DNA from 3 places in the Mesorhizobium sp. M0051 genome. Region 2 is predicted to be linked to each of the others. Evidence: predicted binding sites of a transcription regulator. Region 2 holds the regulator's gene; each other region holds the start of a gene.
What was found. Region 2 encodes LexA, which represses DNA repair genes until DNA is damaged. Its sites were predicted from a motif close to TGTTCNNNNTGTGTTCNG; they were not measured.

Region 1 (7,899 bases), on a different contig from region 2:
GGAAGTGGTGTTTCTCGATGCCGGCGTCATCGTCGAGAAAGGGCCGGCCGCGCTGCTGTTCGGCAATCCCGAGAAGCAACGGACGAAGCGGTTTATTGCGACGCTGAAGCAGGAGGCGGAGAGGGAAAGTGGCGGCGACGGATCGCTGTAGCTTCATCGTCAAAAAGCAAAAAACCCGGCGCAAGGCCGGGTTTTTCATGAACTCAAAGGCAAAAGCTCAGGCAGCTTCTTCCTGCTCGGCTTCCTCATTATCAGCCTTGGCACCCCGCTTAGGCCCCTTGTTGAGGTTGACCTCGATCAGGCGCACGGCTTCGGTTTCCGACATGCGATTGACGGCCGCGATCTCGCGGGCCATGCGGTCGAGCGCTGCCTCATAGAGTTGGCGTTCGGAATAGGACTGCTCTGGCTGGTTGTCGGCGCGGTAGAGGTCGCGCACAACTTCCGAGATCGAGATCAGGTCGCCGGAATTGATCTTCGCATCATATTCCTGGGCGCGGCGCGACCACATGGTGCGCTTGACCCGGGCGCGACCCTGCACGACCTTCAGCGCGCGCTCGACATAGTCCTCTTCCGACAGCTTGCGCATGCCGATGGAGGTCGCCTTGGCGACCGGCACCTTCAGGCGCATCTTGTCCTTCGAGAAGTCGATGACGAATAGTTCCAGCTTATGTCCAGCAACTTCCTGCTCGTCGATCGACACGATCTGGCCGACGCCGTGCGCCGGGTAGACGATGTACTCGCCGGTCTTAAAACCGTGACGCGCAGCGGTGGACTTTTTCTGCGGGGTGATCGTAGCCATTACGCCCTGAACTCCTTGTTGTGGTACCGGCGTCCTGCCGGCCCGAACTCGCGCGATCGGGGGAGCCGATCGTTTGCCGCACAACAGATGACCCACCGGAAAAGCCGGACCGGCAAACGCAATATTGCGACCGCCTGGCCCAGATCGCTCTGGTCCGGAATGGGATTTTCACCTTTCAGTGATTTGGGGCGTCTGCGCCATAAATCGACGTGTGTCACCGGCATATTTGGCTCATGTAACACAAAAAGTCGGAAGAATCAAGGTTTTGCTGCGTAAGCGAACGCCACAGGTCAACGCCGCCTGTCAAGGCGGTTAATGTGACGTGCCCCTTACCCCGCGTAATTCAGGCCTTTGCGGCCGTGTTGTCAATCGCCTTCGCCGGGCTCGGGCGAGAAGTATTTCTCGAACTTGCCGGCCTCGCCGTCGAAGGATTTGGCGTCGGCCGGTGGCTCCTTCTTGGCGGTGATGTTGGGCCATTTATCGGCGTATTCGGTGTTGATCTGCAGCCATTTGTCGAGCCCCGGCTCGGTGTCGGGCTTGATCGCGTCGGCCGGGCATTCCGGCTCGCAAACGCCGCAGTCGATGCACTCGTCGGGATGGATGACGAGCATGTTCTCGCCTTCGTAGAAACAGTCGACCGGACAGACCTCGATGCAGTCCATATATTTGCATTTGATGCAATTGTCGGTCACGACATAGGTCATCGGTCGGCTCCGGTACGTCCCATTTTTGTTGGGCTTTTTCCGTCAGGTAACGCCTTTATCGGCCGCTTGCAAGGGTAGCGATTGCGGGTGGTGCCGGTGTTTCGGGAATGTATATCAGACGACAGGCCCGGCGGCAGTCAGCCATGTCCCGCGAAACGTCTTGATTGCCGGGTTCAGTTTTGCCTCAGGCGTGTCGTTGTCCCATTCCCGCTGCGTGTTCCTGGATGTCAGGCATCAGTCTTCGCCGAGCAAGCGGTCGGTCTGGCGGCGTTCCTTCTTGGTCGGGCGGCCGCTACCGGCCTCGCGCAGCCCCGGAATTGCATCAGGAGGGGCTTCGCCCTTCGGCGCGGGCGGTGGCGAGATATCTTCGTACAGCGTGCGGGCCTCCTCGGCCGGGCCACGTCGAACACCGGCGCCAAGCACCTTCCAGACGAAGATGCGCCGCTCGAGCGTGATGGTCAGCACGTCGCCAGGCTTGACCAGATCGGAGGCCTGCGCTGCTTTGTCGCGATTGATGCGCACGCGGCCGGCGACCACCAGTTTCGCTGCCAGCGAGCGTGATTTCACGGCGCGCGAGAAGAATAGCCATTTGTCGATGCGCTGGCGGCCTTCGACGACCATCGAGGCGAGCCAGGTCTACTTCTTCAGCTGGTCGCGCAGAGCGGCGAGCTTGGCAAACGGCGAGTCAGGATCGAAGCGCACCGGGCGTTCCTCGCGCGGCTTCGGCTGGAAAGCCGGCTTGCTGCCTTGCGCACCCTTGCCGTCCGGCCTGCCGCCCTTCCAGTCGGGCCGGCCATCGCGTCGGTCCGACCGCTCGCCTTGCGGGCGGCCATCACGCCGCTGTTCGCCTTGCGGGCGGCCGTCACGCCGCTGTTCGCCTTCGGCCTGAGGCTTGGGCTTGAACTTCGAACGGTCGAAGCGCGGCTTGCCGGCGCCTTCGCGCCGTCCTTCATGGGCCGGACGATCGCCAGGTGGAACTGCGGCTGGGGCGCCGGCAGCATCCACAGGCGCATCGCTTCGGCCGCGCCCTTGCCCGTTGCGCGGGCGATTGTTCCTGCGGCTGTCGTCGCGGTTGCGCGGGCGCTGTTCGAAGCGACCCTGGCGCCACAACAGTATGGGCTTTGGCGCTTCGGCTTCTGGGGCGGGTTCGCTGCTGGCGGCCGCTTCAGCCGCCGCTGCAGGTTCGTTTGGCGCGGCGTCCGTTGCGGGCGCGGCATCTGGCGTCAGCTCGGCCGGTGCGGTTTCAATCTCGGCAGCTTCAGCCGCTGCCTGTGGTTCAACCGGCGCAGGTTCGGCGGCCTCTGCAACAATCTCGGCTACCGGCGCTTCGTCCTGCACGGTTTCGACTGGAGTGTCCGCCTGTTCCGCCACATCGGGCACAGTAGGTTCTGCGGCGGTGTCTGCGATGATTTCGGCAGGACTTTCGGCCGGCGTTTCCGAAGCGGCCACTGCGTCCGATGCCGGCTCCGAACCTTCGATCGCTGCCTCCGCGGCCGCGTCGGTTGCCGCGGCTTCTGCCGCCTTGGCCTGTTCGGCACGTGCCGCCGCTTCCGCCGCCAGCTTGGCAGCGGCAGCTTCGCGCGCGGCATTGTCCTGTGCTTCGAGCAGTGCCTTGACCTCGACGGCCGGTTTAGGCTCGGCGCGGTAGCCCAGGCCTTTCAGGATTTCTTCCATGTCGTCGGCGGTGGCGCCGAGGATCGACATCATGGGCGGCGTCACCATGAAGGACTGGCCGTCATAGGCGCCGTCCGGGCGTTGCCCGAGACCCGGCTTCCAGTTGGTCGCCGGGCGGATCAGGTCGGCCAGCCGTTCCAGGATGTCGATGCGCACGGCGCGGCGGCCGAGATTGCGGTAGCCGGCCAACTTGTAGAAGGTCTTGTCGAAGGCAGGATCGATGACCACCGATGTGCGGCCGGAAGCGAGCGCGTGAACCACGTCGCCAAAGCCGGGCTTGTCCTTGCCGTCGTTCTTCAACGCCCAGAGAAGCGTCACCAGTCCGGCGGGCGCCGGCTTGATCAGCGCCGGCACGAAGACATGGTAGGCGCCGAAGCGCACGCCAAGCCGGCGAAGGGCGGCGCGACCTTCCTGGTCGAGCGACTTCATCTCCTCGGCGATGTCGCGGCGGTTGATGAGACCGAAATTCTCGACCAGCTGGAAGGCGATGCCACGGCCGATGCCGGAAATCTGGTCGGCATTCTTAAGGTCGACCAGCGGCTTCAGCAGCGATTCGATCTGGAAATTGACGAACCGCTCGGCACGCGCGACGACCTTGTCGCGTGCCGGGCCAGTCAGCTGTTCGTCGGCCAACAGCACCAGGCGCGGCTTCAGCGCGTCTTCGCCCGAAACCAGCGTGCCGATCGGCGCGCCGATCCAGCGCAGCGTGCCGTCCGAGCCAAGCGCGATGTCGCCATTGGCTGAAGCGCCGAAGCGCTCGGCGCGCGCCTCGAACTCGGCGGCCAGCGCCTTCTGGGCGGCGGTGCGCACGGCCTTGGCGTCTTCGCCGCCGACGGTCTGGTCGGCGGTGAAGCGGAACCCTTGCAACTCGCCGACATGGTGGCCTTCGACAAGGACGGTTCCGGTAGGACTAATTTCGGCTTCAGGCATGGTATTTTCTCTAAGGCGCCGCATGAGGACGGAAGTCCTGCGGTCTACGAAGCGTTTCGTCAACCGCTCATGCAGCGCATCCGACAATCTGTCTTCGATTTCGCGCGTCTTTTCCTGCCAGTGTGCCTGATCGGCCAGCCAACCGGGCCGGTTCGACACGAATGTCCAGGTGCGGATCTGGGCAATGCGATGCGACAACGTGTCGATGTCGCCCTCGGTGGTGTCGGCGCGGCGCACCTGCTCGGCCATGTAATTCTCGTCGACATGGCCATGCCGTGCAAGGTCCGTGTAGATCGAAGCAATGAGGTCTGCATGCTGGGCCGGCGCGATCCTGCGGTAATCGGGCAGCGCGCAGGCCTCCCACAGCAGCGCCACGCGTTTGGCATTGCTGGCAAGAGCGCGGATGTCTTCGTCGCGCGACAGATATTCAAGCGCCTGCGCGTCGACTGCAGGCAGCGCACGCGTCAGTCCTTCGACCGGGGCATTGGTTTCGATCGAGCGCTTCAGCGCATCGAGGCTGGCGAAGTCGAAACGCGCGGTTCGCCATTGCAGCACCTTCACCGGATCGAAATCATGGCCTTCGATCTTCTTGATCAGTTCCTCGTCCAGCGGGTCGACCTGGCCGGTGACGCCAAAGGTGCCGTCGCGCAGATGCCGACCGGCGCGGCCGGCGATCTGGCCAAGCTCGGCCGCCATCAGGTTGCGATACTGATAACCATCGAACTTCCGGTTCTGGGCGAAAGCGACGTGATCGAGATCGAGGTTGAGGCCCATGCCGATGGCGTCGGTGGCAATGAGATAGTCGACATCGCCCGACTGGAACAGCGCCACCTGGGCGTTGCGGGTGCGTGGGCTGAGCGCGCCGAGCACGACTGCGGCACCGCCTTGCTGCCGGCGGATCAGTTCGGCGATGGCGTAGACCTCGTCGGCGGAGAAGGCGACGATCGCCGTGCGCCGCGGCAGACGGGTCAGTTTCTTGGAGCCGGCATAGGCAAGATGCGACAGCCTCGGCCGCGTCACCACAGAGACGCCTCTCAGCAGGCGCTGCAAAATGCCGTGCATGGTGGCGGCACCGAGCAGCAACGTTTCCTGACGGCCGCGCAGATGCAGGATGCGGTCGGTGAAGATGTGGCCGCGTTCGAGGTCGCCGGCAAGCTGCACCTCGTCGATGGCGACAAAGGCGGCATCGGTCTCGCGCGGCATGGCCTCAACGGTGCAGACCGAATATTTCGCGCCCGCCGGCTGGATCTTTTCCTCGCCGGTGATCAGCGCGACCTTGTGGGCGCCAACCTTTTCGCAGACGCGGGCATAGACCTCGCGCGCCAGCAGCCTGAGCGGGAGGCCGATGATACCACTCTCGTGTGCCACCATGCGCTCGATGGCGAGATGGGTCTTGCCGGTGTTGGTGGGCCCAAGTACGGCAGTCACGTCGCGACCCGAAAGGATCAGTGGCTCAGTGTGTTTCGGCTGGATGTTCATTGATCCGGAAATAAGGCTTCTGGCCTCTGGTTGTCGGGAGCGTGCCTCAACTGGCGCGTATGACAGGGGACACATAGGGATTTCGGGCGAGAAGCGAAAGCGGAATGTTCCGCCGGCGGCTAGAAGGGGTCTTTGTCAAGCTCTCAATCGGCTGCGGATTAACGGATAGAACGAGTCTGGAACGAATCGGCGACGAATCAGTGACTCCTGCAGATTCAGCTTTTGTTCACGGCTATATGTGGGTTTTGCGACCACTGAACGCACCACATGCTGAATCCCGGAACTGGCCCGTTTCATGCTAGGAGGGCTATGACGTTAACCTTTGCCCATGAGCGATCATGAAGGCTTGGCGTTCCTCGCCCAACGGCATGAAATTATTGATCGTTCCTAATCAACGTTAAGGATTGGGCTGGCGATTCAGGTCGCCATCGTTAACTTTCCGGTCAAAGCATCGGAGACGAATCGGCGATGGCATGATTTTCCTGGTTTGTTCACCCCAATACCTAGTGTTGTAGACAGGTTTTCCACCAATTATCCACAGGCTTGGGAACAGGTTTCGCACACGGCAGCGGCCGGCCGTTAACCTTTGCGTGCCGGATTGGGTCAGCGACCGACGAGGACATCTCGAAAAGATCAGGCTGGCAACGAAAAACGGGCCGGCGTACCGGCCCGTCGATCTATCGCCTACATCGCCGCGTCGTCAGACGAAATACTGGCCGCCATTGGCTGTGATGGTCGAGCCGGTGATGAAGCCGGCATCTTCGGAAGCCAGGAAAACGACGCAGCGCGCGATCTCCTCGGGCTCGCCGAGGCGGCCGACGGGGATTTGCGGGATGATGCGCTCGTTGAGCACCTTCTCGTCGATCGCCTTGACCATCTCGGTGGCGATGTAGCCGGGGCAGATGACATTGACGGTGATGCCCGCGCGCGCCCCCTCTTGAGCCAGAGCTTTGCTGAAACCGATGTCGCCGGCCTTGGCGGCGGAATAGTTGACCTGGCCGGCCTGGCCCTTCTGGCCGTTGATCGAGGAGATGGTGATGACACGGCCGAACTTGCGGTCGCGCATGCCGCTCCACAGCGGATGCGTCATGTTGAAGACGCCCGACAAATTGGTGTCGATGACCTCTTTCCACTGCTCGCGCGTGATCTTGTGGAACATGGCGTCACGGGTGATGCCGGCATTGTTGACCAGCACCGAGACGGGGCCGAGATCGGCCTCGACTTGGCTGATGCCGGCGGCGCAGGCGTCATAGTCGGCGACCGACCATTTGTAGACCGGAATGCCGGTCTCGGCCTTGAATTTCGCCGCCGCTTCGTCATTGCCGGCATAGTTGGCGGCAACCGAATAGCCGGCGTTCTTCAATGCGATCGAGATCGCCGCGCCGATGCCGCGCGATCCGCCTGTGACGATTGCTACCTTGGTCATGAAGTTCCTCCTCCCTAGAGTTTTTCGTGAATGGTCAATAGTGAATGGTGAATGGTCGAAGACGGACGGCTACCCGCCATTCACCATTCGCCACTCACCATTCACTCTTTTTCTCAGATTGCCTCCACGCACATGGCGACGCCCATGCCGCCGCCGATGCAGAGCGTAGCGAGGCCCTTCTTGGCGCCGCGCCGGCGCATTTCGAAGACCAGTGTGTTGAAGATGCGAGCGCCAGATGCGCCAATCGGGTGGCCGATGGCGATCGCACCGCCATTGACGTTGACGATCGAAGGATCCCAGCCCATGTCCTTGTTGACGGCGCAGGCTTGCGCCGCAAAGGCCTCGTTGGCCTCGATCAGGTCGAGATCGCCGACCGACCAGCCGGCCTTTTCCAATGCCTTGCGCGAGGCGGGAATAGGTCCGGTGCCCATTATCTGCGGATCGACGCCGGCGGTTGCCCAGGACACGATACGCGCCAGCGGGGTGATGCCGCGCCTCACCGCTTCCGCTTCGCTCATCAGCACAGCACCTGCGGCGCCGTCATTGATGCCGGAGGCGTTGGCGGCGGTTACCGTGCCGTCCTTGTCGAAAGCCGGCTTCAGCTTGGTCATGGCGTCGATCGTGGCGCCATGACGGATGTACTCGTCCTGGTCGACAATGGTGTCGCCCTTCTTGCCCTTGATGGTGACGGCGACGATCTCGTCCTTGAATTTGCCGGCCTTCTGCGCGGCCTCGGCCTTGTTCTGCGAGGCCAGTGCGAACTGGTCCTGGTCGTCGCGGGTGATCTGGAACTGGCGCGCGACGTTTTCGGCGGTGTTGCCCATGTGATAGCCGTTGAAGGCATCCCACAGCCCGTCCTTGATCATGGTGTCGATCAGCTTGAAGTC
Region 2 (7,899 bases):
TGCAGGTAGCCGGTGGGCGAGGGAGCAAAACGGGTGACGACCTTGTCGGACATGTAACTCTCGGAAACCATCTGAAGCGGGTGCGGTGCGCGGACTTTCGCGCGCCCGGCGTTCATGTAGCATAGGGTGTCGAGGGCGCAAGGGGCAGACCCGATGGCTGGACGAGGCTGGGGCTCGGATCAGGACGAGGACGCTGTCATTGGCGTCAGCGAGCGGTCCCTGTTTGCAGCGCCACTGCCAGCTTCATTGCCGCCGCCATCGCCCCTTGTGCCGGCACCCGACAAGGCGCCTTTGCAAGCCGGTGTCTCCGCCCCTGTTCCAACTGCCGAAGCCAGCAGGATCGTGCGCTTGCGCCGGCAGATTGGCCTGATATCACCGCCGCGCCTGCGCAATAGCTGGCCATGGCGGCGGGCCTGGAACTCGACCGAGGCGTGGCCTTCCTGCTGGTGCCGGTCTGCCTGGCAAGCGGGGCGATCGGCTATTTTTCGCTTGTGGCGGAGCCGGACTTCGCAAAGCCTGTCGCAGTTGTCATCTTGGCGGGGCTCTGTGCGCTGGTCTCGCGTTCCTGGCCGAAAACCCATATGTCCTTCATGGCGGCGCTTTTGTGTACACTCGGCCTGCTCGCCGCGAAGGTCGAGACATGGCGAGCCGGAACGCAGATGCTGGGCTCGGAAATCTCGACGCAAGTGACCGGCCGGGTCGTCTCGCTCGAACGGATGGAGAGCGGTCGCATCCGGCTGACAATCGACGTGGCATCGACTGCAAGGCCGAAACTGCGCTATGCGCCGGAGCGGGTGCGGCTTTCGGCACGCAATATCCCGGCGGACATGACCGCCGGTTCCCTGATCACTGGGTATGCCAAGCTGTTGCCACCGACCGGGCCGGTGCGGCCGGACAGCTACGACTTCTCCTTCGACAGCTATTTCGCCGGCATCGGCGGCAGCGGTTTCTTTCTCGGCAATCCAAAACTTGTCGTCACCGAGGACGATAGCATGCCGCTGGCGGCCCGGCTTTCCTCGGGGATCGAAAAAGCCCGTGAAGCCATTGCCGATCACATTAGGGGCAGCGTCGGTGGCGCCGAAGGCGAGATCGCCGCGGCGCTGATCGTCGGCGTTCGCGCCGGCATTCCCGATGACGTGAACGAGGCGATGCGGCGTACCGGCATCTATCACATCATCTCCATTTCCGGACTGCACATGGCGCTGGTCGCTGGCACCATCATGGGTTTGCTGCGTGGCGCCTTCGCCCTGTTTCCGGATTTTTCCGCGCGTCGCCCGGTCAAGAAGTATGCTGCGGCTGCCGCACTGTTCTCGATCGCCGCCTATCTTATCATCTCAGGCGTCGTCGTTGCCGCCGAGCGCAGTTTCATCATGCTGGCGGTGATGCTGATTGCCGTTCTTTTTGATCGGGCAGCACTGACGATGCGCAATCTGGCGATCTCGGCGATCGCGGTCATCATGGTGTCGCCGCATGAAGTGGTCGGCCCGAGTTTTCAAATGTCGTTTGCCGCGACGGCCGCGCTGGTCGGTGCCTATGCCGGCTGGGCGGATCATCGTGCGGGGAAGGCGAGGCCACCGCCGCCAAAGCGATCCTTGCCCGGCTTCCTGACGCGAAAATTCCTGCTGGCGGCAGGCGGCCTTGCCATGACCTCCATCATCGCCGGCAGCGCCACGGCGCTGTTTGCCATCTGGCATTTTCAGCGTGTGTCGCCGCTCAGCCTGTTCGCCAACCTGGCCATCATGCCTATCGTAACAGTCGTGATGTTCCTGGCTGTCGCCAGCGCGCTGCTGATGCCATTCGGGTTGGACTGGCCGGCCCTCTATCTGATGGGCAAAGGCCTGACGGTGATGATCGCGATGTCCGGATGGATTTCCGAGCGTTCGCCAGTCGACGCAATCGGTTTGATTTCGCAGCAATCCGTCGTGCTGGTGACGATTGCCTTGGTCATCGCGACGATGGCGACCACATGGTTGCGGCTCGCAGCGCTTCCCTTCGCGCTTGCCGGCCTGTTGACCGTCTCGGATACGCGCGTACCTGACGTGCTGGTCTCGGAGGATGCGAGGCTGGTGGCGCTGCCGATTGGCGGCGGCGAACTCGCGGTCAGCCGGGCCAGGCCGAACGAATTCACCGTCGACAACTGGAAGCGTGCGCTGACATCCGAAAGCATTATCGCGCCGGAGGTGTTCGACGAAGGCGACGGGCAATTCGACGTCGAGGATGCGGCTGAAATGCCGCCGGGAGCGCCATTCTATTGCACATCAGGCGTTTGTCTCGCCAGGCATCCGTCCGGAGCTATCATTGCCTATGTCGAGGACCGAAAGGACACCTGGAAAGCCTGCGGCTTCGCCGACCTGATCGTCATCAACGACGCGACGGCCTATGACGCTTGTCACAACCCGCTGGTTCTCGTCATCACCAAACGGCAACTGGCTCGCAATGGCAGTGCTGCCGTCTTCTTCGATCGCCAGTCGGCGACCACGCCGGCAACGGTCAGCTTTGCGGTGGGTAGGCCCTACCGGCCTTGGCACGTGCAACGCAAGTTTTCGCGTGAGGCGAGGGGCCTGCCGCCCTTCAAGAGACCGGACAAGCCCGTCGTTAAACCGCAGCTGCCTCAGTAACGGCGGATCAGGCCGACAAGCTTGCCCTGCACCTTGACCCGGTCTGGTCCGAAAATCCGTGTCTCATAGGCCGGATTGGCGGCTTCGAGAGCAATCGAGGCACCCTTGCGGCGGAACCGCTTCAGCGTCGCTTCCTCTTCATCCACCAGCGCCACGATGATCTCGCCAGGGCTCGCCGTATCGGCGTTGCGGATGATGACGGTGTCGCCGTCGAAGATGCCGGCCTCGATCATCGAGTCGCCCTTGACCTCCAGCGCATAGTGCTCGCCTCCCATGATCATGTCCGGCGGCACCGAGATCGAATGGGTCTGGTGCTGGATGGCATCGATCGGCACACCGGCGGCGATGCGCCCCATCACAGGGATCGACACGGCGGAGACCACGTCGTCGTCATTGCCGGCTGAAGGCATCCGTGAAGACGCCGGCTTGATCTGCCGGCCAAGGCCGCCCTGGCCGAGACTGGCCTGACCAAGACTGCCCTGGATGACGCTAGGCGAGAACTTTTTCGCCGCGTTGAGGCCGGGCGCGATCGAATCCGGCAGCCGCAGCACTTCCAACGCGCGCGCCCGGTTGGGCAGCCGGCGAATGAAGCCGCGCTCTTCCAGTGCCGTGATCAAACGATGAATCCCGGATTTGGAGGCAAGGTCGAGCGCCTCCTTCATCTCGTCGAAGGATGGCGGAATGCCGCTTTCCTTCAGGCGTTCATGAATGAACATCAGCAGTTCGTGTTGCTTGCGTGTCAGCATGGCGGCCCCCAGGGTACCTAAAACCAGAATCAGAAAACAAACCCAGAACAAACACTATATGTTCCAGTTGTGTTCTGCAACCGTTTAAAGTTTAATGAATCTGTTAAGGCCGCTGAAATTATTTGGCGCGCGCCAGCGCGCTTGGGTGATCACGGCATGCCGTCACAAGGCGCTTTCCGGCATTGAAATTGTTATGGTTAATGGGCTGCCGCCCATCGTTGGCCCAAGCTTTGGCATGAGCTGCCCATGGATCCGCGACGGGGCATTTCCAGCCTTCCATGCGTTCGTCTGCCGTGAACGAAACGAAGCCAAAATGCCAACCTTGGTTAATTTGTTGATGCCAGTGTTGGCCAGCAGCGGCAACCGGATTTGTGCACTGGAAATTCGTCCCTCCATCATCCGACCAAGAGGCAACGATGCGACAACAGTTGGGACGACTGCGTCAGGTCACGGCCTCCTTGACGGCGAAACGCTGGTCCTTCCATGCATCCGTTCGCAGAATGTCTTCCAGCACCTCGACCGCCAGCCACACGTCCTTGTAGCCGACATAGAGCGGCGTAAATCCGAAACGGATGGTTGACGGCGCGCGGAAGTCACCGATCACTCCGCGCTCGATCAGCGCCCGCACGATTTGATAGCCATGATCGTGAACGAACGACACCTGGCTGCCGCGCCTGGTCGCGTCGCGGGTGCTCTCCAGCGTGAGGCCATAGGCACCGCACTTCGCTTCGACGAGCTGGATGAACAGTTCGGTCAGCGCGACGCTTTTCTTTCGCAATGCCGCCACGTCGACGTCGTTCCAGATTGCGAGCGCACCTTTGAGCGCCCGCATCGACAGGACCGGCTGCGTGCCGCACAGAAAGCGGCGGATACCGGTGCCGGCAACATAGCCTCGTTCGAAGGCAAAGGGCCGTGCATGCCCCCACCAGCCGCTGAGCGGCTGGCTGATCGCGCCGTGGTGGCGTTGCGCGGCATAGATGAAGGCTGGCGCGCCTGGACCGCCGTTGAGGTACTTGTAGGTGCAGCCGACAGCGAAATCGGCTTTTGCATGATCGAGCTCGACTGGCAGAGCGCCAGCGGTGTGGCATAGATCCCAGACGATCAGCACTCCGGCCGCATGAGCTATGCGCGTCAGCGCCGCCATGTCGCGCAGTTCACCCGATTTGTAATTGACGTGGTTGACCAGCACCACCGCGACGCTTTCGTCGATCAGCTCTTCGATGGTTGGCGCGTCGACGCCCGCGAGGCGCAGAAGGACCCCATCGCGGGTCGAGGCAACGCCTTCGGCGATGTAGAGGTCGGTGGGAAAACTGTCAGCCTCGGCGACGATCGCCGATCGGCCGGGCCGCATCTCCATCGCGGCATGTAGCACCTTGTAGATGTTGATCGACGTCGTGTCGCAGACAACAGTCTGTCCGGCTGCGGCCCCGATCAAGCGTCCGAGCTGGTCGCCAAGTTCGATCGGCATCTCGAACCATCCGGCTGTATTCCAGGCCCGAATGAGATCCTTGGCCCATTCCTCGGTGGCCGCCTGCTGCAGCTCGCCGAAAACGGCATGCGACGCTGCCCCAAGCGAATTGCCGTCGAGATAGATCACCCCCTCCGGCAGAATGAAACGATCGCGCATGGCGCGGAGCGGATCCGTGGCATCCATCGCTTCGATTGCAGCGAGATCAGGAATTCCACTCATGGTCAGTCAGTCCTCGGTTGTTCGCGAAGGTTTTCCGCTGCAAGCGCGCCCTCGATGTGCCTGTTCTCATTTCGATTGTGTCAAAGCCGGGTACGGACTGCCCACAGCTCCGGAAACAGCACGACCTCGAGCATCTTCTTGAGATACGAAGCACCCGACGTGCCGCCGGTGCCGCGTTTCAGGCCGATGATGCGCTCGACCGTGGTGACGTGGTTGAAGCGCCAGCGGCGGAAATAGTCCTCGAAGTCGACCAGCTTCTCGGCCAGTTCGTAGAACATCCAGTAGCGCTGCGGGTCGCGGTAGATGGTCTGCCAGGCGACCAGAACCTCTTCATTCTCGGTTCGCGTCTCACGCCAATCCGTGCGCCTGGCATCGGTGCCGATGTCGAATCCGTTGCGCGCCAGAAGCAGCAGCGCTTCGTCGTAGAGCGACGGCTCCGCCAGGATCGCCTCCAGCTTGCCGCTGAGGTCCGGCCGGTGCTTGTGAGGGCCCAGCATGGCGAGGTTGCGGTTGCCGGCCATGAACTCTATGGCGCGATACTGCCAGGACTGGAAACCCGAGGACTGGCCGAGTGCATCGCGGAACTCGGTATATTCGCTGGGCGTCATCGTGCGCAGCACATCCCAGGCGTTGTTGAGCTGTTCGAAAATGCGGGCGACGCGCGACAGCATCTTGAAGCTTGGCTCGAGGCGATCGGCGCGGATCGAGCGGATCGCAGCGCCAATCTCGTGCAGGGCGAGCTTCATCCACAGTTCGGAGGTCTGGTGCTGGATGATGAACAGCATCTCGTCATGCGCCGAAGACAGCGGCGTCTGGGCCTCCAGCACTTTCTCCAGGTGCAGATAGTCGCTGTAGGACATGCTCTCCTTGAACGACATCTGTGCGCCTTCGGACGCCGGATCGTAGGGTTCGCTCAATTGATCTTCTCCGTGCGCAGCCGAAAACGCTGGATCTTGCCGGTCTGGGTCTTGGGCAGCGCGGCGATAAATTTCACCGATCGCGGATATTTATAGGGCGCGATCGTTGCCTTGACGTGGTCCTGCAGGCGCTTGGTCGTCAATGCGTCCGGCGCTACGCCCTGCACCAGCACGACGTGCGCTTCGACGATCTGGCCGCGTTCGGCATCTTCCGTGCCGATCACCGCGCATTCGGCAACATCCGGGTGCGACAGGAGTGCCGCCTCGACCTCGGGTCCGGCAATGTTGTAGCCGGCGCTGACGATCATGTCGTCGGAGCGCGCGGCGAAATGGAAGAAGCCGTCTTCGTCCTGCGTGAAGGTGTCGCCGGTGAGGTTCCAGCCGTCGCGGACGTAGTCCTTCTGCCTGTTATCGGCCATGTAGCGGCAGCCGGTCGGTCCGCGCACCGCCAGCCTGCCGGTCGCGCCGCGCGGCAGCTCGCGCATCTCCTCGTCGACGATGCGCGCCTCGTAGCCGCCCACCGGCTTGCCGGTCGACGCCGGCTTCATGTCGTCAAAGCGGTTGGAGATGAAGATGTGCAGCATCTCGGTGGCGCCGATGCCGTCGAGGATAGGCTTGCCGGTCTTTTGCGTCCACTCTTCGAAAACCGGAGCGGGCAAGGTTTCGCCAGCCGAAACGGCGACACGCAGCGATGACAGATCGGCCCCTTCATCCATGGCCTTCAGCATGGCGCGGTAGGCGGTCGGCGCGGTGAAGGAGACGGTCGCCTTATAGGTCTCGATGATGTGTATCATGTTGGGCGGCGTCGCCTGTTCCAACAGTGTCGCTGCCGCACCGAAGCGGAGCGGGAAGATGGCGAGCCCGCCAAGGCCGAAGGTGAAGGCCAGCGGCGGCGAGCCGACAAAGATATCGTCCGGTGTCACCCGAAGGATTTCGCGTGCGTACGCATCGGCGATGATCAGGAGGTCGCGGTGGAAATGCATCGTCGCCTTCGGCACGCCAGTCGTGCCCGAGGTGAAGCCGAGCAGCGCGACATCGTCGCGGCCGGTGTCGACGGCGGTGAACGTCACCGGCTTATCGAGAGCGGCACGGTCGAGTTCAGCATCATGGTTGGCGGTGCCGTCGAAGCCGATGACCTGTTTGAGGAACGCGCTGTCCTTGGCGCAGGCTGTCATCTCGTCCATCAGCCTGGTGTCACACAACGCGATGGTGATTTCCGCCTTGTCGACGATCTTGGCAAGCTCACCGGCGCGCAGCATCGGCATGGTGTTGACGACCACGGCGCCGACCTTGGTGGCGGCCAGCCAGCAGGCGACCATGGCGGGGTTGTTGGCGGAGCGGACCAGCACCCGGTTGCCCGGCTTGACGCCGTAGTTCTCGACCAGCGCGTGGGCTAGCCTGTTCGTCCAGTCGGACAGTTCCTTGTAGGTGCGGCGGCGGCCATTGCCGATCAGCGCGGTGTGGTCACCGAGGCCCCTCTCGACCAGCCTGTCCGTCAGTTCGACGCCGGCATTGAGACGTTCGGGATAATCAAAGCCGTCGAGCAGGAAATCCGGCCACTGCTCCGGAGGCGGCAGGTGATCGCGCGTGAACGTGTCGATATGCGCTGAAGGCCCAAGCATGTCGCCGCTATCCCGTCTGCTGCCTGGCCAGTGCGCGATGTGCCTGACCTGTGTGGTGGATTTGAAGTTCCTGTCTTTCGCGGGAGGTTTTCGTACCGCCAATCGTGCCAGCTCGACTATGCCACCGGGAAAGGACGAGCATCTACGGGGTCAGGGCAGCACAGCAGACCTCCCATTTCGTCGGCTGATCGTCTTGTCAGGATCGCACCAGTCGAAATTTGTTTCAAGCCTAAAATGTTTTGGCCTTGAAGCATTGACGCATGGCGTGCCGGTGGCCATTGCTAGCTCACAAGCGATGCCGTTTTG
Region 3 (7,899 bases), on a different contig from region 2:
GACCTATGCCGCCTTGGGGCGGTCCGACTATCATGTCGGCATGCTGATCGAGGCGCCGGCGCCCGGCCGCGCCTGGCGCCCCGGCACTACCACATGCTGGAAGAGGAGCACGCGCTGATCCTGGAAGGGCAGGTGACGCTGCTGCTTGGCGAGGAGCGCCACGAGATGAAAGCCGGCGACTATGTCTGCTTTCCCGCCGGCCTGGCGGTCGGGCATTCCTTCCTCAACAGCGGCACGGGACCGTGCCGTTATTTGATGATCGGCGAAAGAAATCCCAATGAAGTCTGCGTCTATCCCGATTCCAACAAGATGGCTGTCGACGCTTTGCGCCGGCGCGACGGCATTTTCGACATGGCCGCGGTGAGGCGTTACTGGGACGGCGAAGAGACGCAATAGCGCCTCGCTGTCTTCCGCTCACAATTGCTTCTCCGCCAGTTCCCTGAATTCGTCGGGAACCGAGCGCGCCGCTTCCAGCGCCACCGTGCCGTAGCCGACCGCCTGTTTGCCGAAGCGTTCGCGGATCTTGTCGATGGCGCGGTCGGCGTCGAAGCGTGCCAGACCTTTCCTCGAGCCCGGGCGGCGCTTGTCGTCGACGAGGCCGAGCGGCAGTTCGAGCTGCAGCTCGAAGCTTTCCTCGAGATGCGAGACCGAGATCGCCAGCAGGGAGATCAGCTTCTCGTGCGGGTGGTCGGCGAGCACGCCGCGCACCAGATCGCCGGCGATCTCGGCCAGCATGGTTGTCGCTGAGATCGGCTGGTCAAGCGTGATCGAGCGCGTGACGGCGCTCAGATCGGCAAAGCGCACGCGCACGGTCACCGTACGGCCGGGCCTAGCCTTGGCGCGCAACCGGCTGGCGACACGGTCGGCCAGATGCAGCAGCGTGGGCACGATGACCCGCTCCATGGCAGGTTTTTGGCCAAGCGCCGATTGCGCGCCGGCCGAATGCGCACGGCGCTTCGTCTCCAGTTTGCGCGGGTCGCGGTTCCACGACAGGGCGGCGAGCTTTTCGCCGGCGGCGGGACCGAGCAGCCGCGTCAGCGCGCCGCTGTGGGTCCTGGCCAGCTCTCCGATTGTCTCGACGCCGATTTCGGCCAGCCGCGCCCTAGTCGCCGGGCCGACGCCCCACATCAGCCCGACCGGCAGATCGTGCAGGAAGGCGATCTCGGTGCCGGGCTCGACCACCACCAGCCCGTCGGGCTTGGCGACCTGCGAGGCGATCTTGGCCAGGTGCTTGGTGCGGGCGACGCCGATCGAGATCGGCAGGCCGAGTTCGGTCCGCACGCGACGGCGGATGGTCGTGGCGATCTCTTCAGGCTGCCCGAACAAATGCGTACAGCCGGCGACATCGGCAAAGGCCTCGTCGATGGAGATGCGCTCGACCAGCGGCGTGAAATCGTCGAGCACTTTGATCGCCGCATCGCCCAGCCGCTGGTAGTGGCTGAAATTGCCGCCGACGAAGATCAACTGCGGGCAGAGCTCGCGCGCCTTGCGCCCCGGCATGCCGCCGCGCACGCCGAAGGCGCGCGCCTCGTAGGAGGCGGCGAGCACCACGCCGCCGCCCACCGCGATCGGCTTGCCGCGTAGCGACGGGTCGAGCAACTGCTCGACCGAGGCGTAGAAGGCGTCGAGATCGGCATGCAGGATGGTGGCTGTGGTTTCCATCCCGAAGGCACATCCGCAGTTGCTGATGGATGTGAACAAATAGAGAACAAAAGGGGGTGGTTGTCAAGCAAGAGGTGGTTTCTTGGAGCCCATCCGCAGCAGTGCTGCTTTTCTCAGGTCCGGAACTGCGACCGCCTAGACGATATGCTCCGCCAGCAGCGCCGCCTTCATGGCCTCCAGAGCGGGCTCGCCGCCCGCCGCCAGCTCGTCGGCGACCCGTGCGAGCTTGTCGTCGGCCTTGCGGTGCTTGCTTCCCCAGGCGCCAAGCGTGGCCAGCACGGGCAGCAGGTCGATGCCGGCCTCGGTCAGCCGATAGACTGTCTTCAGCCCATGCGTCGGGTCCTCGCTGCGGGTGAGGATGCCTTCGTCCTGAAGGGTCTGCAGCCGCTCGGCCAGCGTGCGCGACGAGATGCCCTCGTCGGACTGCAGGAATTCACGAAAATGCCTTTTCCCGGCGAAGACCAAGTCGCGGATGATGAGCAGAGTCCAGCGGTCGCCGAGCAATTCGAGCGACAAGTTGATCGGGCAGCCGGATCTTTTCCGCGTCGACATCTATGGTTCCATTTTTAAAGCAATTTACTATTGATACCGTTTTCGTCCTATGTCAATGGTTCCAAATGTAAACCATATAACGCTGGTCGCGACGGCTCACTGGGCGCACGCTTTAAGCCGGCACAAACCGAAGGAGAGTAACGATGAAAAAGCTGATCCTTCAAATGCAGATGTCGGTCGATGGCTTTGTCGGCGCCAATGAGGATCATGCCTGGCAGCTCTGGGAATGGGGTGACGAGAGCGCCTGGGACGACGAGCTGAAGCAGGACTTCAACGCCGTCTTCGCCGGCATCGACACCATCCTGCTCAGCCGCAAGATGGCGCAGGAGGGCTATCTTGCCCATTGGGGTAATGCGGCGAAGAAATTTCCGCGCGATCCCTTCTATGCGTTCGCGCAGCGCGTCGTCGACGCCCGGAAGGTGGTGCTGAGCGACAAGCTCAAGCAATCGGCCCGGGAGCCGGCTTGGGAGCGCACGAGGGTGGCCAGCGGCGACCTGCCGCGCGAAGTCGATGCGCTGAAGGGGGGCGAGGGCGGCGATATGGCCGTGTTCGGCGGTGCTGGCTTTGCGTCGGCGCTGATCGCGGCCAGGCTGGTCGACGAGTTCCAGCTGTTCATCAATCCGGCGGTGTTGGGGGCAGGACGCCGGATCTTCGACCAGGGCGGTTTCCAAAACCTGCGGCTGCTCGGCTCGAAGGCCTATAGCTGCGGCATGGTGGTCAACCGTTACGGATCGGTGGGGTGAGGGAGAGAGAAGATCCGGGACCTGACGTATCCTTTTTGTCCGCCCGTTCGTCTCTGTCCTTGAAGGTCGCGCAGCCCGCGATCCGTAACCCGGGAGACCAGCATGGCGAGCATACAGAGCGAGGCGAACAGGAACCACTACGCGACGATCGCCGCCAATGCGGGCAAGCTGACCAGCCCGCAAGCGATCATCGACCACAACGACACGCATTGGACAGCACTGACCGGCGAACCCGGCGGCGTCGACTATATCGAGGTCGATGCCGGCGGCGTGCCGGCGATGTGGACGGTGCCGAAGGGCGCCGACGAGGGGCGTGTGCTGCTCTATGCGCATGGCGGCGGCTTCATCGGCGGCTCGATCTATACGCACCGCAAGCTGGTCGGGCATCTGGCCAAGGCCGTCGGCTGCCGGGCGCTGCTCTACGACTATCCGCTGGCGCACCGGGCCAAGTATCCGGCCCAGCTCGATGCGGCGATGAAGGTCTGGAACTGGCTCGCCGATCGGGGCTTCGATGCCGGCCACATCGTGCTTGCCGGCGATTCCTGCGGCGCGATCCTGACCTATGGCGTCCTGCAGCGGCTGCGTGCGCAAGGGCGGCCGCTGCCCGTCGCCGCGCTGATCATCTCCGGCTGGTTCGACATGGCGCTGACCGCCGCCAGCTACGAGACCAACCGCGACAAGGACCCGGCCTTCGCCAAGGCCGCCGTCGACTGGCTGGTGACCAACTTCATCGGTGACCGCGACCGGCTCGATCCGGAGGTCAGCGCTCTCTATGCCGACCTCACCGGTTTTCCGCCTGTGTTCCTGCAGGCCGGTGCGGACGAGACGCTGGTCGACGAAAGCCGCATGTTCGCCGAGCGCGCCAGGCTGGCCGGGGTCGAGACGCGGCTCGATGTCTTTGACGGCATGCTGCACTCCTTCCAGATGATGGCCGGCCGGGCGCCGGAAGCAGATGACGCGATCGGCCGCCTGGCCGCCTGGGTGCGGCCGAGACTGGGCTTGCCCGATGCCAGCAAGGCTGCTGGCGACAGGGCGGCCTGACCATGCGCCAGCTGATCGTGTCGAACTCTCACTTGTGGAAGCGTGGCGCTTGCGCAAAGGTGTGGTGATGCCGCGATGAACCAGCAGATCCGCAAATCCCGTCAGACGTCGCAAGGGATGCAACCGAGTCTCGACCCCGAAGGCCTGTACGACCTGCGCTACGCGGCGTTCCTGGCGACCGTCTCGCATCTGCGCGTCAGGTTGCACCGCTACTGCGCGCGCATGACCGGTTCGGCCCTCGATGGCGAGGACATCATGCAAGAGGCGCTGTTCGAGGCCTATCGCAAGATCGAACGGCTCGACGATGCGCAGGCGCTGCGGCCCTGGCTGTTCCGCATCGCCCACAACCGCTGCATTGACTTCATCAGAAGCCGCCGCGCGCGGCAGCGAGCCGAGGCTGGCTATGCCGGCGACGACATCGTGCTGCCTGTCGAGCCCGCCGGTCCCGGCGCCGGCCGTGCCATCGAGCGGCTGGTCATGCACCTGCCGCCGAAGGAGCGCGCCTGCGTGCTGCTCAAGGATGTCTTCGACCATTCGCTTGAGGAAATCGCCGACCTGGTCGGCTCGACGTCCGGTGGCGTCAAGGCGGCGCTCAATCGTGGCCGTGCCAAGCTCGCCGCCTTGCCGGCGCAACCGGGCGCAGCACCCGCACACGACCCCGAACTGGCGCGGCTGCTCGGCCGCTATGTCGAATTGTTCAACAGGCGAGACTGGGACGGGGTGCGGGCGCTGACCAGTGCCGATGCGCGGCTGCGGGTCTCGGATTGCTACAACGGCCTGCTGTCAGGCTCGCCCTACTTCATCGAATATGAGCGCAGCGAGCTGCCTTGGCGCATGCGGCCGGGCGTGATCGAAGGGAAGATCGTGCTGGTCGTCGACAGGCTGCATGGCGAGGTCTGGCGGCCGGCGTATCTGGTGCGGATCCATGCCGCCGACGGTCTGATCGACCGCATCGCCGACTATTATGCATGTCCGTGGATCCTGGATATGGTCTCCGAGGACGCGGAATGAAGCGCCCCTCCTCCATGACGCTCACTTCGCATCATGAAAAATAATGCCGACCGTGTGGCGCATGCCTGAGCGCAGGCGGCTGACGCCGTGGCGCAGATTGACGCGGTAATTGCCCTTGGTTCCCTGCACCGGCCGGTTGTGGACGGCGAAGACAACGGCGTCGCCCTGGCGCAGCGGCACAACCTCGACCCGGCTCTGCATGCGCGGCCGCTGCTCGGTCAGCGCGAACTCTCCGCCGGTGAAATCCTGGCCCGGTTCGGACAGCAGGATAGCCACCTGCAGCGGGAAGGCGAGGTCGCCGTAGAGGTCCTGGTGCAGGCAGTTGAAGTCGCCAGGCACATATTGCAGCAGAAGCGGCGTCGGCCGCGTCTGGCCTGCGGCATGGCATTGTTCGAGAAACGCGGCATGCGTCGCGGGGTAGCGCATGGCTTGCCCCATGCGCTCGTTCCAGCGGTTGGCGACCTCGGCCAGCCTGGGATAGAGCGCGCTGCGCAGGGCGCCGAGCAAGTCCGGCATGGGATAGCGGAAATAGCGGTACTCGCCCTTGCCGAAGCCGTGCCTGGCCATATGGATATGGCTGCGGAAATGCTGCTCATCCGAATAGAGGCCGGCGATCTGCCGGCACTCCTGCGGCGAGAGCAATTTCTCGATCACCGCACAGCCGAAGCCGTCGAGTTCGGCGGCAAGCGCCGGCCAGTCGTAACCGGCGATGCGTGTCTCGGCGGCTTCGACCACGCATGGGGCGACCTTGGCGTGGGCGTTCATATCGCAGCCTCCTTGTCGAGCAGAGTGCGCTTGCGCTCGACGCCCCAGCGGTAGCCGGACAGCGTGCCGTCGGTGTGGACGACGCGGTGGCAGGGAATGCCGAGCGCGATGGCGTTGCCCGCGCAGGCCGTTGCCACGGCACGGGCGCCGCTCGGTTGGCCGAGCCGCCGGGCCAGCGCTGTGTAGGTGATGGTAGCGCCGCACGGGATAGCGCGCAACGCGGCCCAGACCCGTTGCTGGAATGGCGTGCCGTGGCGCATGTCGAACGGCATGTCGAGGCCGGCGGCCGGCGTTTCGACGAAGCGCGCGATTGCCGCGAGATCGTCGCGCAAGGCGGCCTTGTCTTCGACCAGCATCTTGCCGGGGAAGCGATGGCCAAGGTCCTGCCCCAGTGCGTCGGAATCCGAGCCGATCAGGATGGCGCAGATACCGATATCGCTGCGCGCCGCCAGGATGTTGCCGATCGCGGATTGCCCGATGGCGTAGACGATGGTGTCGAGGGTGGCATGGATGGTTGCCGGTGCGGCGATTTGAGTTTGCATGAGGTTCATTGCCTTTACTCCTTTGCCTGAACCCTACAGAGACGGCTTCTCGCACTCACTCCGGTGCTTGCTTTCAAATTCGAATCTCCAAGGTAGGTGCTCTACGGCGCCCCCCTCTGTCCTGCCGGACATCTCCCCCTCAAGTGGGGAGATTGGCAGCTTCAGCGCCTCGCTCATTCTTGCAACATTGGAGATTGGCGAAGGCCGCGATGACAGCCAATCTCCCCACTTGAGGGGGAGATGTCCGGCAGGACAGAGGGGGGCGCCGTAGAGCGCTGATGGTGCTCATTCGACGCGCGTGACGAATATCTCGCCAAGCACGAACACCTCTCCGGTCCACAGCCGCAGCTCGATCTCGCCGGTCGCGGTGCGGCTCCACTCGGCTCTGCCGTCATCGACAAGCGTGCCGATGACGGCCATCACCCGTGACTTCGCTTCTTGGATGCGGCGGCTGGCGGCAGCTTGGGTCCGGCTGTTCGCATCGGGAGAGCTTGCCATCGCGCGCATTGCCGGTCCTCGTCAGGCCCGCGAAGGCCGGCGTGCATTATCCTTCGCCGCCCCACCGCGCAGCGCCTCACGATCGAGCAGCGCGCGCTTGCGCTCTGCGCCCCAGGCGTAGCCGGACAGGGCGCCATCCTTGCGGATAACACGATGGCAGGGGATGGCGATGGCAAGTTTGTTGGCGGCGCAGGCGACGGCGATGGCGCGGGTGGCCTTTGGCGTGCCGATGCGCTCTGCAATCTCGGCGTAGGAGACAGTCTGGCCGACCGGAATGTCCTGCAAAGCCTGCCAGACGCGCTGCTGGAAGGCGGTGCCGCGCACGTCGAGCGGCAGGTCGAGGCCGAGCGATGGTGCTTCCACGAAACCGACGACGCGGGCTACCAGCGCCTCATAGTCACGGTCGCCGCCGATCAGGCGCGCCCTGGGGAAACGGTCCTGCAGGTCGCGCACCAGCGCGTCGGGATCGTCGCCGAGCAGGATCGAGGCGACGCCCTTCTGGCTCGAGGCGACCAGGATGGTGCCGAGCGAGGATTCGCCGACGGCGAAGCGGATCTTCTCATGGGCGCCGCCGGCGCGATAGCGCGTCGGCGTCATGCCGAGCATGCCGGTCGATTTCTCGTAGAAACGTCCGCTCGAATTGAAGCCGGCATCGTAAATCGCCGTCGTCACGCTGGCGCCGTCTTCCAGGCCACGGCGGACCCTGGCGGCGCGGTGTGCAGCGGCATAGTCTTTCGGCGTCAGCCCGGTGACGGCCTTGAAGATGCGGTGGAAATAGCCGGCGCTGCGGCCGGCGGCGTCCGCCAATTCAGCGAGCGACGGTTCTTCCTCGCTCTGCTCGATCCTGCGGCAGGCGACGGCGACCATCGCAGCGTTGCCGGCCTCGAGCGATGGGCCTTCCGGATTGCAGCGCCGGCACGGGCGAAAACCGGTTGCCCTGGCCTGATCCAGTGTGCCGTGCACTTGCACATTCCTGGGGTTGGCGCGCCGCGAGGGGCAGGAGGGACGGCAATAGACGCCGGTCGTCGCCACCGAATACCAGAACTCGCCATCGGCCGATTTGTCGCGGGCGACAATGCGCGCCC

Region 1: a site for LexA is predicted at 5,753-5,770, ahead of NKJ90_RS16935 (helicase-related protein). Genes of this name have one in related genera too.
Region 3: a site for LexA is predicted at 1,694-1,711, ahead of dinB (DNA polymerase IV). Genes of this name have one in related genera too.

Annotation. Positions count from the first base shown of each region.
Region 1 is NZ_JAMYUT010000015.1:18,467-26,365, reverse strand. Features, by position in the region: gene NKJ90_RS16955 (amino acid ABC transporter ATP-binding protein) at 1-151, shown strand, start outside; gene NKJ90_RS16950 (CarD family transcriptional regulator) at 218-799, opposite strand; gene fdxA (ferredoxin FdxA) at 1,165-1,503, opposite strand; gene NKJ90_RS16940 (RNA-binding S4 domain-containing protein) at 1,738-2,124, opposite strand; gene NKJ90_RS16935 (helicase-related protein) at 2,140-5,586, opposite strand; gene phbB (acetoacetyl-CoA reductase) at 6,287-7,012, opposite strand; gene NKJ90_RS16925 (acetyl-CoA C-acetyltransferase) at 7,126-7,899, opposite strand, start outside.
Region 2 is NZ_JAMYUT010000010.1:106,725-114,623, forward strand. Features, by position in the region: gene gltX (glutamate--tRNA ligase) at 1-53, opposite strand, end outside; partial or broken gene NKJ90_RS12895 (ComEC/Rec2 family competence protein) at 154-2,618, shown strand; gene lexA (transcriptional repressor LexA) at 2,612-3,364, opposite strand; gene kynU (kynureninase) at 3,807-5,054, opposite strand; gene kynA (tryptophan 2,3-dioxygenase) at 5,135-5,971, opposite strand; gene NKJ90_RS12915 (AMP-binding protein) at 5,968-7,593, opposite strand.
Region 3 is NZ_JAMYUT010000008.1:116,660-124,558, forward strand. Features, by position in the region: gene NKJ90_RS10710 (cupin domain-containing protein) at 1-118, shown strand, start outside; gene NKJ90_RS10715 (cupin domain-containing protein) at 94-396, shown strand; gene dinB (DNA polymerase IV) at 415-1,662, opposite strand; gene NKJ90_RS10725 (winged helix-turn-helix transcriptional regulator) at 1,798-2,214, opposite strand; gene NKJ90_RS10730 (dihydrofolate reductase family protein) at 2,358-2,957, shown strand; gene NKJ90_RS10735 (alpha/beta hydrolase) at 3,060-3,998, shown strand; gene NKJ90_RS10740 (sigma-70 family RNA polymerase sigma factor) at 4,074-5,009, shown strand; gene NKJ90_RS10745 (2OG-Fe(II) oxygenase) at 5,031-5,774, opposite strand; gene NKJ90_RS10750 (methylated-DNA--[protein]-cysteine S-methyltransferase) at 5,771-6,325, opposite strand; gene NKJ90_RS10755 (hypothetical protein) at 6,602-6,823, opposite strand; gene ada (bifunctional DNA-binding transcriptional regulator/O6-methylguanine-DNA methyltransferase Ada) at 6,836-7,899, opposite strand, start outside.